DNA from 2 places in the Metabacillus schmidteae genome. Region 1 is predicted to be linked to the other one. Evidence: a T-box and tRNA genes for the amino acid it is inferred to sense, from the RefSeq annotation. Region 1 holds a T-box; the other holds one or more tRNA genes.
The links. The T-box of region 1 lies ahead of alaS (alanine--tRNA ligase). A T-box ahead of a tRNA ligase gene usually reads a tRNA of that ligase, here a tRNA-Ala.
Positions count from the first base shown of each region.

Region 2: it encodes a tRNA-Ala, which carries the amino acid that the T-box ahead of alaS (alanine--tRNA ligase) is inferred to sense. The anticodon was not compared.

Region 1 covers NZ_CAESCH010000001.1:3,985,649-3,993,229, reverse strand. The annotation lists gene HWV59_RS19615 (AI-2E family transporter) at 297-1,358, shown strand; T-box leader at 1,400-1,608, shown strand; gene alaS (alanine--tRNA ligase) at 1,802-4,441, shown strand; gene HWV59_RS19605 (IreB family regulatory phosphoprotein) at 4,520-4,786, shown strand; gene ruvX (Holliday junction resolvase RuvX) at 4,788-5,204, shown strand; gene HWV59_RS19595 (DUF1292 domain-containing protein) at 5,236-5,520, shown strand; gene mltG (endolytic transglycosylase MltG) at 5,679-6,803, shown strand; gene HWV59_RS19585 (O-methyltransferase) at 7,006-7,581, shown strand, end outside.
Region 2 covers NZ_CAESCH010000001.1:331,932-339,512, forward strand. The annotation lists gene gyrA (DNA gyrase subunit A) at 1-186, shown strand, start outside; gene HWV59_RS01505 (HD-GYP domain-containing protein) at 301-1,386, shown strand; rRNA gene HWV59_RS01510 (16S ribosomal RNA) at 1,644-3,193, shown strand; tRNA gene HWV59_RS01515 (tRNA-Ile) at 3,265-3,341, shown strand; tRNA gene HWV59_RS01520 (tRNA-Ala) at 3,358-3,433, shown strand; rRNA gene HWV59_RS01525 (23S ribosomal RNA) at 3,679-6,608, shown strand; rRNA gene rrf (5S ribosomal RNA) at 6,688-6,803, shown strand.

The sequences.
Region 1 (7,581 bases):
ATATAATTTTAGATCGATAGTGGAATGAAGCGTAAGACACTTGACTCCTGCGGGAAGTGAGGAAAGGCTGAGACCCCACAGCCGAAGGCGAGGAGGCTCAGCTTCCTCCCCGCGGAAAGCAAGTGTCTGGAGCGCAATGGAACGTCCCGGTTTTTACGTTTATCTGATTTAAAAAGATAAAAGTATGAAAAAAGGCTAGCCCAAGGTCTAAAATCTAGACTTTTGGGTCAGCCTCCTTTTTAAATGTATAAATTTGTTATTACCCTCCAAACTACTAATAGTAAAGGAGGAGTTATATGAGAGAGAAACATATTAAATGGCTGATGCAAATATCAATCTTATTATTAGCCTTATTATCCGTATATATCTTTTTAAAGCTTTACTCTTTATGGGCTCCTTTTTTATTTATGTTTAAAGCAGTTATGATTCCATTTCTAATAAGTGCTTTTATAACTTATTTACTTCACCCTGTGGTTGAAAAGCTTCATCGTAAGGGCTTGCCCAGGCCAATATCGATTCTTATTATATATCTTTTATTTTTTGGATTAATCGGATATGGCTTTTATCGGGGAGTCCCTGTCTTAATAAGTCAGCTTAGAGACTTGTCTGAAAACTTTCCGCAGTTTACGTTAACTTATAATAAGTGGATGGATTCGATTCATGATCACACAGATACATGGCCGGTAGGAGTTCACGATCGGATTGAACAAATGTTTAGTAAAACGGAAGAATGGCTGGCTGTTACGATTGAAATGGTTATTAATAGCCTGAAGGGGATTTTTGATTATATGCTATTAATTGCAATTATTCCCTTCCTTGTCTTTTATATGTTAAAGGATTATGAGCAAATCAAAAGAGCGGCATGGTATTTAACTCCTCGCAGGTGGAGAAGTGGTTCCATTCAGTTTTTAAAAGATATTGATCATTCCTTAGGCAATTATATTCGTGGTCAACTATTTGTCTGCCTCATTATTGGGACTTTAGCTTTTTTAGCGTTATGGTTTTTTCATGTTAAATATCCGTTAATTCTTGGACTATTAATTGGCACAACAAATATTATTCCTTATTTTGGGCCTGTCATTGGTGCAGTTCCTGCATTAATTATTGCAGCAACGATGTCGACTAAAACTGTCATTGTGGTTATTGTTATTATTGCAAGTCTACAATTTATTGAAGGAAATATACTAGGACCGCTAATTGTAGGAAAAAGCCTTCATATGCATCCCATCGTTATTATGCTTGCGTTGCTTGCAGGAGGGGAAATTGGAGGAGTAGTTGGATTAATGTTAGCGGTACCTGTCATAGTAATTTTAAAGGTTATGATTGTTCATCTTGCTTTATTGAAAAGACAACATTGACATTTAGAAAACGCTTGTCTATAATTCTAGGGTAGAATAAGGATAAAACAATGATGGAAAGAAGTATGCTGATACCGCTTTTAAGAGAGGAATTTTCACGGCTGAGAGAAATTCTAAAGTAAGGACAGCAGAAAGCTAATCCTAAGTGCAGAAAAACCTGCCGTATTAAACCACGTTACGGTTTGTAATAAAGGTGATGGGCGTATGTCCATAATCAGGGTGGTACCGCGAGCTAACTCTCGTCCCTGTGTTAAGAGGATTTCTTTTCACAGAGATGAGAGTTTTTTGTGTAGGCGATCTTTTACAAAATTGTTGTTTGACAGTTTACTAAGAAGGAACTGTTTAGGTTGAATGAAGTGAGCACCCTAAAGCTGCATTCAACCTTGCACAATACTAATTACTTAGCAACAAATTTTAGAAATAAGAAATTAAGGAGGATACATATGAGAAATTTACAATCTGCAGAAGTTCGACAAATGTTTTTAGATTTCTTTAAAGAAAAAGGCCATGATGTTGAACCGAGTGCATCACTCGTTCCTCACGAAGATCCAACATTACTTTGGATTAATAGTGGGGTGGCAACATTAAAAAAATACTTTGATGGTCGTGTTATTCCAGCAAATCCAAGAATATGTAATGCCCAAAAATCTATCAGAACAAACGATATTGAAAATGTCGGTAAAACAGCAAGACACCATACATTCTTTGAAATGTTAGGGAACTTTTCAATTGGTGACTATTTTAAAGTGGAAGCAATTGAATGGGCTTGGGAATTCCTTACGGATGAGAAATGGATTGGGTTTGATCCAGAGAAGCTTTCTGTTACGATTCACCCTGAGGATCATGAAGCATTTGATATTTGGAAAGACAAAATCGGTATTCCGGAGGAGCGTATTATCCGTTTAGAAGGGAACTTCTGGGATATTGGTGAGGGACCGAGTGGGCCAAATACAGAAATTTTCTATGATCGTGGCGAAGAATATGGTAACGATCAAAGTGACCCTGAGTTATATCCTGGTGGAGAAAATGAACGTTATCTTGAAGTATGGAATCTTGTATTTTCTCAATTTAATCATAACCCGGATGGAACCTATACACCGCTTCCAAAGAAAAACATTGATACCGGAATGGGATTAGAACGTATGGTATCTGTCATTCAAAATGTCCCAACAAATTTCGATACTGATCTCTTTATTCCGATCATTAGAGCAACTGAGCAAATTTCAGGTGAACAGTATCGAAAAGATCAAGAAAAAGACGTTGCTTTTAAAGTAATTGCTGACCATGTCCGTACTGTTAGTTTTGCTATTAGTGATGGTGCTCTTCCATCAAATGAAGGCCGTGGGTACGTGCTGCGACGTTTGTTAAGAAGAGCTGTTCGATATGCTAAGCAAATCAATATTAATCGTCCGTTCATGTATGAGCTGGTTCCTGTAGTTGCTGAAATTATGGTTGATTTCTATCCGGAGGTAAAGGTAAAGACAGAATTTATTCAAAAGGTTATTAAGAATGAAGAGGAACGCTTCCATGAAACATTAAACGAAGGTCTGGCAATTTTAAGTGAAGTAATGAAAACCCAAAAAGAAAAAGGCAATGATGTCATCCCTGGAGAGGATGTATTCCGTTTATATGATACATACGGATTCCCTGTTGAATTAACGGAAGAGTATGCTGAAGAAGAGGGTATGAAAATTGACCAAGAAGGCTTCGAAACCGAAATGGAACGACAACGTGATCGTGCACGAGCAGCTATGCAAAAAGTTGATTCTATGCAGGTTCAAGGTGGAATGTTAGGTGAAATTAAACTCGAAAGTAAATTTGTAGGGTATGATCAATTGGTTGTTGAGAATGCAACAGCTATTGTTATTGTAAAAAATGGAGATGTCATTCAAGAAGCTCATGAAGGTGAAGAAATTCAATTAATTCTTGATCAAACTCCATTCTACGCTGAGAGCGGTGGACAGATAGCGGATATTGGTACTCTTTCAAGTGAAAAAGCTGTCATAAAGGTTAAAGATGTTCAGAAAGCTCCTAACGGTCAGAATCTCCATAATGTAATCGTAGAAAGTGGCACAATTACTACTGGTGATCAATTTACTGCAAACGTTCAAGAAGAAAATCGAAGTGGTGTTGTGAAGAACCATACCGCAACACATTTATTACATCAAGCTCTAAAAGATGTGTTGGGTACACATGTTAATCAAGCAGGTTCATTAGTAACAGCAGATCGTTTGCGTTTTGACTTTTCTCATTTCGGACAAGTTACACAAGAGGAATTAACACGAATCGAACAAATGGTTAACGAGCAAATTTGGAAAAGTATTGATGTTCAAATTGATTATAAATCATTAACGGAAGCAAAAGAGATGGGTGCAATGGCACTATTTGGAGAAAAGTATGGGAATATTGTTCGCGTCGTTCAAGTTGGTAGCTACAGCTTAGAACTATGTGGTGGTTGTCACGTTCAGAACACTTCTTCAATTGGTATTTTTAAAATTTTGACAGAAACAGGAATTGGAGCAGGGACAAGACGAATTGAAGCTGTAACGGGGAAAGCAGCCTATGAGTTAACAAATGATCAGTATGCTAGACTTCAAGAAGCAGCAGACCTTCTAAAATCGAATCCAAGAGATATCGTGACAAGATTAACTGGTTTATTACAGGATTATCGTGCACTACAGCGTGAAAATGAATCTTTAACAACTAAGCTTGGAAATTTAGAAGCAGGTAGTGTTGTTGATCAAGCTGTCACAGTAAATGGTGTAACAGTTTTGGCAGCAAAAGTGAATGCAAAAGACATGAATAGTCTTCGAGGAATGATGGATGACTTGAAAAACAAATTGCAATCAGCTATTGTTGTTCTCGGAGCTAGTGAAGATGGAAAAGTGAACCTTGTTGCAGGTGTTACGAAGGATCTTGTCGACAAAGGGTATCATGCTGGAAAACTAATAAAAGAAGTGGCAGAACGCTGTGGTGGAAAAGGTGGCGGTCGTCCTGAAATGGCCCAAGCAGGAGCTAAACTCCCTGAAAAGTTACCAGAAGCACTTAAATATGTCGAAGAATGGGTTGAATCCGTTTTATAATTAAGAAAAGTAGTGTAAAATGTAAGTAAGATAGGACAAGCAGATTCCCATTATGAATCTGAGAAAGAGGTGCGAACGGTGAGTTCATTTGATAAAACAATGAAATTCAATTTTTCTGATGAAACGGTCGAAACGAATGTAAATGAGGTCCTTTATACTGTGTACGATGCGTTACAAGAAAAAGGGTATAATCCTATTAACCAAATTGTAGGATATTTACTTTCCGGTGATCCTGCCTACATTCCACGTCATCGTGATGCCCGGAATTTAATTCGCAAGCTTGAGAGAGATGAATTAATTGAGGAACTAGTTAAATCTTACTTACAAAAAAACCGAGAGGCATAATATGCGAATATTAGGATTAGATTTAGGCTCCAAAACACTTGGAGTTGCTGTAAGTGACGAACTGGGCTGGACAGCCCAGGGAATTGAAACGATTAAAATAAATGAGGAAAGCCGAGACTATCAACTAGGAAGGCTTTCTGAAATTATTGAACAACATAGTGTAGAAAAAATTGTACTCGGTATGCCCAAAAATATGAATGGAACTATTGGCCCTAGAGCAGAAGCAAGTCAAAGGTTTTCTGAAATATTAACAAAAAAGTTTAATCTTCCTGTTATTTTATGGGATGAGCGCTTAACTACAATGGCAGCCGAGAAAATGCTGATTTCTGCTGATGTTAGTCGAAAAAAAAGAAAGCAAGTCATTGATAAGATGGCAGCAGTGATGATTTTGCAGGGCTATTTAGATAGTTTAAATTAAAGGAATACCAAACAAATTATGAGGTGAAAACATGGATCACGGTGAAAAACAAATTACAGTTATTGATGAAAATGGTAATGAGCAATTATGTGAAGTATTGTTTACATTTGAATCGGAAGAATTTAAAAAATCTTATGTACTATATTATCCGGTTGGAGCAGAGGAAGATGATAACGAAGAAATTGAAATTCATGCTTCAAGCTTTAACCCGCACGCAAATGGTGAGGATGGCGAATTAGAGCCAATCGAATCTGATGAGGAATGGGATTTAATTGAAGAAATGTTAAACACATTTCTTGACGAGGAAGAAGAATAAGTCTTAAAAGGTGCAATGGGGAATTATTCCATTGCGCCTTTTGTTTTCTAAATATACATTTCTCCACACATAAGCATGGGTGATTTCCATAAATCGTGTAATTTATTGCCGAATCTCCGAGAACATTGTAGTATAATATGGGTGAAAGGGGGATATACATGTCTGAAGATCCAAAAAAGGATACATTCCGTAAAAACCTAATGCAATTTCAAAGTGAGGCAAAGGTAGTTAGAAGAATTGTATTAACCGTATTTATTATTCTTATTATTGCTTTTTCAGGAATAATTGGGGGCGGTTATCTATATATAAAATCTTCTTTAGAACCAGTTGATCCTAACGATAAGACTGCAATAGATGTCACAATACCAATTGGTTCATCTGTATCAACTATCTCTAAAATTTTAGAAGAGCATGATATTATTAAGGATGACAAGGTATTTAAGTATTATATTAAATTTAAAAATGAGTCAGGCTTTCAGGCTGGAGATTATAAACTAAACAAATCTATGACTTTCATGGATATTATTACGAGTTTAAAAGAAGGTAAAGTGCTAAATAATGCAGCTTTTCAAATTACAATTCCAGAAGGTCGACAATTAACCGAGATTGCGTCAATAGTCGCAAATCATACAGATTTTGAGGAAAAAGAGGTCCTTGCAACATTAACAGATAAAGAATTTATCAATTCGATGAAAGCAAAATATCCTGATCTTTTAACTGATGATATTTTTGGAAAAGATGTAAAATATGCTCTTGAAGGCTACTTGTATCCTGCAACTTACCCTTATTACAAAGAAAAACCAACGATTGAAGAAGTATTAGAGCCGATGGTGAAAAAAACTAGTGAGATTGTAGCAAAATACATTCCAAAGCTTCAGGAACAAAATATGAGTGTTCATAAATTTGTTACAATGGCATCACTAATTGAAGAAGAAGCCACAGAACAAGCAGATCGTGAAAAGATCTCAAGTGTGTTTTATAACCGAATGAAAATAAACATGCCTTTACAAACAGATCCAACAGTTCTATATGCATTGGGAGAACACAAAGATCGAGTATTATATGAAGACCTTGAAGTGAAATCTGCCTATAATACTTACCAAAATACCGGTCTTCCTCCGGGACCTATCGCAAATGCAGGTGAAGTTTCATTCAATGCAGCCTTAACTCCTGAAGATACAGATTTCTTATATTTCCTCGCAACAAGTGAGGGAAAAGTCATTTATACAAAAACACTTGAAGAACATAACAAAGCAAAAAATAAATACATTACAAACAACTAGTGTATTTTTAGAGGAAAAGAAAGGGAACGCAGATTATCTATTCGCATTCCCTTTCTTGTTGTGGTAAAATATATCGAGTTGTTATTTGGACGACGATTTTTATATGTTACTGAACAAGAGTTCTCTATTACGGGGCTCTTCTTTTTAGTGTTTTCCATTGCAAGACTTATGATAAAAAAACAAAAGTTTATGATTGCAATACATGAACAGGAGGGCAATCATGTTAAATCAAGACGTTATAACGTATGTTGAAAACTTAATACCGGAATCATCATCTTACGTTAAGCAAATGGAAGAGTTTGCGAGACTTCATGATGTGCCAATAATGGAAAAGGTCGGTATTGAGGTATTGCTCTTACTTTTATCTATGCAGCAACCAAAAAGAATTTTTGAAATTGGAACAGCAATTGGCTATTCAGCAATTAGAATGGCACTGCAATTACCTCAAACTCAAATAATTACAGTGGAGCTTGATGAGGAAAGGTATCAACAAGCCAACAAACATATTAAAGACCTAGGGTTACAAAACCAAATCAAAACCTTCTTAGGTGATGCTTTGTCCATCTCAGAAGAAATGAAACATTTTGGACCATTTGATGCATTATTTATTGATGCGACAAAAGCAAAATATCAAAAGTTTTTTACATTATATGAACCAATGTTAACTGAAGATGGGATGATATACTCGGATAACGTCTTATTTAAAGGAACAGTTGCTCGAGATCGTTCAGAACTCAAAACGAGAAGACAACGTACTCTCGTTCGAAAGCTAGATGAG
Region 2 (7,581 bases), 3.7 Mb from region 1:
GCAAGCGGTATTATAATTCGTATGGATGTTGATACTATATCCAAAATGGGACGTAACACACAAGGTGTAAAATTAATTAAGCTTGATGAGAATGTTTCTGTATCAACTGTTGCTTTGGTGCAAAAAGAAGAGGAACAAGACCAGGAAGAGGAAGAAACAGAAGCAGATATTCAATCTGAGGAATAGAAAAAAGGGAGTTAATACACACAATCGTGCTGTATTAACTCCTTTTTAATTTTCTATTTAAAAATAGAGCAATGTTCTCGTTTTTAGGTATAATGGACTAGGGAGGGATACCTTTTGAAAATCCATATTACTCAATTACAAGAAGGTTGTATTTTAACTGATCATGTCTTATCAGCAACAAGTAGACCATTAGCATATAAAAATACAATCATTAATAATCATTTAAAAGATGTTCTACAAGCATTTTTAGTTAAAGAGGTACAAGTAGCAAGCGTATTGGAAAACGGAAAAGAATTTAGACCATCATTCTTTGATGAAGATCAAGTGACAGACATTTCAAAAGAGGAAGTAATCCATAAAACATTTTATCAACAATATTTAGAAAGTGTACAAGCTTACAAACAGCTCTTTATAAACTGTCAATCTGGTGGTTTACTGGATATTAATAAGGTAAGACAAGTGATAATACCCTTAGTTCCTAATATTGTTCGCAATGATGAAGAAGTATTTAAGCTTTATCATTATTGCCAACAAGAAGATTACGTTTTTCATCATAGTATTTCAGTGGCATTGGTTAGTGCGTATTTAGCAAACAAGTTAGGTTACCAACAAGGTGAAGTAAATCAGATTGCATTAACGGGGTTATTATGTGACTGTGGTATGGCTAAAGTAAATCAAAATATATTAAAAAAGAAATTAACATTAACTGAGAGTGAATACAAAGATATAAAACAACATCCAGTTCATAGCTACAATATGCTTAAAAACATCATGTCTATCAAAGATGGAGTGAAGATGGGGGTTTTGCAGCATCATGAGAGAATTGATGGCAGTGGTTATCCATTGAATGTAAGAGAATCGCAGCTGCACCCATACAGCAAAATAGTAGCCTTGGCTGACACATATCAGGCAATGGTCTCTATTAGACCATATCGAAGTAAACAATCGCCTTTTAAGGTTTTAGAGCAAATAATGGAGGATGACTTTGGAAAGTTTGATATTACAATCATTAACGAGTTAAAAAAGGGTATTACCAGATTTTCCTCAGGTACTAAGGTAAGGTTATCAAATGGTCTGGATGCCGAAATCATCTTTATAGATGATCATAATCCTACTAGACCAATGGTGAAATACTTATTCACAGAGGAAATCATTTCATTAAAAGATCGAAGAGAAATGTTTATAGAAGAAATTATATAAAAAAGCTCTGATTTGTGTTGACTAAAGTTTTTGTTGCTGCTATAATCTTTTAAGTCAGCTAATCAGAGCTGAATTCAAAAAAGTAACAAATAAAAAAACAGTTGACTTGATAATGAGTTAAATGTTATATTAAAGGAGTCGCTTTTGGGCGATAAAAGTTCTTTGAAAACTAAACAAAACCAAGCGTGCCAACGTTAATTTCGATTAACAAAAACGTACTATATAGTACAAAACTTTTATGAGCTACATCAAACACTTTATTGGAGAGTTTGATCCTGGCTCAGGACGAACGCTGGCGGCGTGCCTAATACATGCAAGTCGAGCGAATCTGAGGGAGCTTGCTCCCGACGATTAGCGGCGGACGGGTGAGTAACACGTGGGTAACCTGCCTGTAAGATTGGGATAACTCCGGGAAACCGGAGCTAATACCGGATAACATTTCGAACCGCATGGTTCGAAATTGAAAGACGGCTTCGGCTGTCACTTACAGATGGACCCGCGGCGCATTAGCTAGTTGGTGAGGTAACGGCTCACCAAGGCGACGATGCGTAGCCGACCTGAGAGGGTGATCGGCCACACTGGGACTGAGACACGGCCCAGACTCCTACGGGAGGCAGCAGTAGGGAATCTTCCGCAATGGACGAAAGTCTGACGGAGCAACGCCGCGTGAACGATGAAGGCCTTCGGGTCGTAAAGTTCTGTTGTTAGGGAAGAACAAGTACCAGAGTAACTGCTGGTACCTTGACGGTACCTAACCAGAAAGCCACGGCTAACTACGTGCCAGCAGCCGCGGTAATACGTAGGTGGCAAGCGTTGTCCGGAATTATTGGGCGTAAAGCGCGCGCAGGCGGTTTCTTAAGTCTGATGTGAAAGCCCACGGCTCAACCGTGGAGGGTCATTGGAAACTGGGGAACTTGAGTGCAGAAGAGGAGAGTGGAATTCCACGTGTAGCGGTGAAATGCGTAGAGATGTGGAGGAACACCAGTGGCGAAGGCGACTCTCTGGTCTGTAACTGACGCTGAGGCGCGAAAGCGTGGGGAGCGAACAGGATTAGATACCCTGGTAGTCCACGCCGTAAACGATGAGTGCTAAGTGTTAGAGGGTTTCCGCCCTTTAGTGCTGCAGCAAACGCATTAAGCACTCCGCCTGGGGAGTACGGTCGCAAGACTGAAACTCAAAGGAATTGACGGGGGCCCGCACAAGCGGTGGAGCATGTGGTTTAATTCGAAGCAACGCGAAGAACCTTACCAGGTCTTGACATCCTTCGCTACTTCTAGAGATAGAAGGTTCCCCTTCGGGGGACGAAGTGACAGGTGGTGCATGGTTGTCGTCAGCTCGTGTCGTGAGATGTTGGGTTAAGTCCCGCAACGAGCGCAACCCTTGATCTTAGTTGCCAGCATTCAGTTGGGCACTCTAAGGTGACTGCCGGTGACAAACCGGAGGAAGGTGGGGATGACGTCAAATCATCATGCCCCTTATGACCTGGGCTACACACGTGCTACAATGGATGGTACAAAGGGCTGCAAGACTGCGAAGTCAAGCCAATCCCATAAAACCATTCTCAGTTCGGATTGCAGGCTGCAACTCGCCTGCATGAAGCCGGAATCGCTAGTAATCGCGGATCAGCATGCCGCGGTGAATACGTTCCCGGGCCTTGTACACACCGCCCGTCACACCACGAGAGTTTGTAACACCCGAAGTCGGTGGGGTAACCGTAAGGAGCCAGCCGCCTAAGGTGGGACAGATGATTGGGGTGAAGTCGTAACAAGGTAGCCGTATCGGAAGGTGCGGCTGGATCACCTCCTTTCTAAGGATATGAGGTACGCTTGGTATTTTGTTTAGTTTTGAGAGAACTTTGTTCTCTGAATTTATAGAGATGGGCCTATAGCTCAGCTGGTTAGAGCGCACGCCTGATAAGCGTGAGGTCGATGGTTCGAGTCCATTTAGGCCCACCATCTCAAATAAAAATATGGGGCCTTAGCTCAGCTGGGAGAGCGCCTGCTTTGCACGCAGGAGGTCAGCGGTTCGATCCCGCTAGGCTCCACCAATGTTCTTTGAAAACTAGATAACGAAAACAATTCAAGTAATTCACTGAGTTTAAACGCTTAGTTTAGTGATTCTCTTAATAATATTTGAATCAGGACATTAAGTAAGTACTTATGTCTTGAGACAAAGGAGAAGCGAAGAGTACGAGGCGGCGAAATGGTTGAGGAGCGGAATGGACGTAATTTGTCCATGAGCACCGCAGAACATGAAGCCAACGAAGTAATCTGAAGCTTATCATTTGTCGAAGGTTAAGTTGTTAAGGGCGCACGGTGGATGCCTTGGCACTAGGAGCCGATGAAGGACGGTACTAACACCGATATGCTTCGGGGAGCTGTAAGTAAGCTTTGATCCGGAGATTTCCGAATGGGGGAACCCACTGCTCGTAATGGAGTAGTATTTTTACCTGAATACATAGGGTAATAAAGGCAGACCCGGGGAACTGAAACATCTAAGTACCCGGAGGAAGAGAAAGCAAACGCGATTTCCTGAGTAGCGGCGAGCGAAACGGAATTAGCCCAAACCAAGAGGCTTGCCTCTTGGGGTTGTAGGACACTCTATACGGAGTTACAAAGGAACGGAGTAAATGAAGAGGTCTGGAAAGGCCCGTCAAAGAAGGTAACAACCCTGTAGTTGAAACTTCGTTCCCTCCAGAGTGGATCCTGAGTACGGCGGGACACGTGAAATCCCGTCGGAAGCAGGGAGGACCATCTCCCAAGGCTAAATACTCCCTAGTGACCGATAGTGAACCAGTACCGTGAGGGAAAGGTGAAAAGCACCCCGGAAGGGGAGTGAAAGAGATCCTGAAACCGTGTGCCTACAAGTAGTCAAAGCCCGTTAATGGGTAATGGCGTGCCTTTTGTAGAATGAACCGGCGAGTTACGATCCCGTGCAAGGTTAAGTTGATAAGACGGAGCCGCAGCGAAAGCGAGTCTGAATAGGGCGAAAGAGTACGTGGTCGTAGACCCGAAACCAGGTGATCTACCCATGTCCAGGGTGAAGTTCAGGTAACACTGAATGGAGGCCCGAACCCACGCACGTTGAAAAGTGCGGGGATGAGGTGTGGGTAGCGGAGAAATTCCAATCGAACTTGGAGATAGCTGGTTCTCTCCGAAATAGCTTTAGGGCTAGCCTTGAAATGAGAGTCTTGGAGGTAGAGCACTGATTGGACTAGGGGCCCCCATCGGGTTACCGAATTCAGTCAAACTCCGAATGCCAAAGACTTATGTTCAGGAGTCAGACTGCGAGTGATAAGATCCGTAGTCAAGAGGGAAACAGCCCAGACCACCAGCTAAGGTCCCAAAGTATACGTTAAGTGGAAAAGGATGTGGAGTTGCTTAGACAACCAGGATGTTGGCTTAGAAGCAGCCACCATTTAAAGAGTGCGTAATAGCTCACTGGTCGAGTGACTCTGCGCCGAAAATGTACCGGGGCTAAACGTATCACCGAAGCTGTGGATTGTTCTTACGAACAATGGTAGGAGAGCGTTCTAAGGGCTGTGAAGCGAGACCGGAAGGACTCGTGGAGCGCTTAGAAGTGAGAATGCCGGTATGAGTAGCGAAAGAGGGGTGAGAATCCCCTCCACCGAATGCCTAAGGTTTCCTGAGGAAGGCTCGTCCGCTCAGGGTTAGTCGGGACCTAAGCCGAGGCCGAAAGGCGTAGGCGATGGCCAACAGGTTGAAATTCCTGTACCACCTCCTCACCGTTTGAGCAATGGGGGGACGCAGAAGGATAGGGTAAGCGCGCTGTTGGATTAGCGCGTCCAAGCAGTTAGGCTGACAACGAGGCAAATCCCGTTGTCACATAAGCTGAGCTGTGATGGCGAGGGAACTATAGTACCGAAGTTCCTGATTCCACACTGCCAAGAAAAGCCTCTAGCGAGGTGAGAGGTGCCCGTACCGCAAACCGACACAGGTAGGCGAGGAGAGAATCCTAAGGTGAGCGAGAGAACTCTCGTTAAGGAACTCGGCAAAATGACCCCGTAACTTCGGGAGAAGGGGTGCTTTTTAGGGTGAATAGCCCGGAAAAGCCGCAGTGAATAGGCCCAGGCGACTGTTTAGCAAAAACACAGGTCTCTGCGAAGCCGCAAGGCGAAGTATAGGGGCTGACGCCTGCCCGGTGCTGGAAGGTTAAGGGGAGAGGTTAGCGCAAGCGAAGCTTTGAACCGAAGCCCCAGTAAACGGCGGCCGTAACTATAACGGTCCTAAGGTAGCGAAATTCCTTGTCGGGTAAGTTCCGACCCGCACGAAAGGCGTAACGATCTGGGCACTGTCTCAACGAGAGACTCGGTGAAATTATAGTACCTGTGAAGATGCAGGTTACCCGCGACAGGACGGAAAGACCCCGTGGAGCTTTACTGTAGCCTGATATTGAATTTTGGTACAGCTTGTACAGGATAGGTAGGAGCCTGAGAAGCCGGAGCGCTAGCTTCGGTGGAGGCGTCGGTGGGATACTACCCTGGCTGTATTGAAATTCTAACCCACAGCCCTGATCGTGCTGGGAGACAGTGTCAGGTGGGCAGTTTGACTGGGGCGGTCGCCTCCTAAAATGTAACGGAGGCGCCCAAAGGTTCCCTCAGGATGGTTGGAAATCATTCGTAGAGGGTAAAGGCACAAGGGAGCTTGACTGCGAGACCTACAAGTCGAGCAGGGACGAAAGTCGGGCTTAGTGATCCGGTGGTTCCGCATGGAAGGGCCATCGCTCAACGGATAAAAGCTACCCCGGGGATAACAGGCTTATCTCCCCCAAGAGTCCACATCGACGGGGAGGTTTGGCACCTCGATGTCGGCTCATCGCATCCTGGGGCTGTAGTCGGTCCCAAGGGTTGGGCTGTTCGCCCATTAAAGCGGTACGCGAGCTGGGTTCAGAACGTCGTGAGACAGTTCGGTCCCTATCCGTCGTGGGCGTAGGAAATTTGAGAGGAGCTGTCCTTAGTACGAGAGGACCGGGATGGACGCACCGCTGGTGTACCAGATGTCTTGCCAAAGGCATAGCTGGGTAGCTATGTGCGGAAGGGATAAGTGCTGAAAGCATCTAAGCATGAAGCCCCCCTCAAGATGAGATTTCCCTGTCACTTAGTGACGTAAGATCCCTGAAAGATGATCAGGTTGATAGGTCAGAGGTGGAAGCGCGGTGACGTGTGGAGCTGACTGATACTAATCGATCGAGGACTTAACCTAATAAAAAGCGTAAGCTTAGTGAATTGAATTGTGAATCGTTATCTAGTTTTGAAGGAACATGCCTTCAAACTTTATATTATTTGGTGATGATGGCGAAGAGGTCACACCCGTTCCCATGCCGAACACGGAAGTTAAGCTCTTCAGCGCCGATGGTAGTTGGGGGTTTCCCCCTGTGAGAGTAGGACGTCGCCAAGTAAGAAGAGGAAAAAAGATCAGTAGAGATACTGGTCTTTTTTTGTATGGATTTAAAAAGTAAAATAAACCGAAGGTTTAGTCTGTAAAGAGGTAGAGACAAAGTAACCTTACTAGCCTGAGGCTTGGGAGAAGCAAGAAGATCAAGGAAGCGCCGAGAGAGAAGACCGGAATGTGCGCAGTTGGCACATGAGGATCTGAACGAACAAGCTGACGCGGAGATTCGCCGCTTATCGCAAGCCGAAATCCGAACACGGAAGTTAAGCTCCAGCGCCGATGGTAGTTGGGGGTTTCCCCCTGTGAGAGTAGGACGTTGCCAAGTAAGAAGAGGAAAAAAGATCAGTAGAGATACTGGTCTTTTTTTGTATGGATTTAAAAAGTAAAATAAACCGAAGGTTTAGTCTGTAAAGAGGTAGAGACAAAGTAAACTTACTAGCCTGAGGCTTGGGAGAAGCATATTAAGGAACTTCTACTAAGAGCGCCACGTCCTGTGGCAACGTAGAAGTCAGCACATCCTGTGCAAGTAAGGAAGCGCCGAGAGAGAAGACCGGAATGTGCGCAGTTGGCACATGAGGATCTGAACGAACAAGCTGACGCGGAGATTCGCCGCTTATCGCAAGCCGAAATCCGAACACGGAAGTTAAGCTCTCAGCGCCGATGGTAGTTGGGGGTTTCCCCCTGTGAGAGTAGGACGTCGCCAAGTAAGAAGAGGGAAAAGATCAGTAGAGATACTGGTCTTTTTTTGTTTGATATGGAGTTTACGTGTATGTAGATTTTTGGT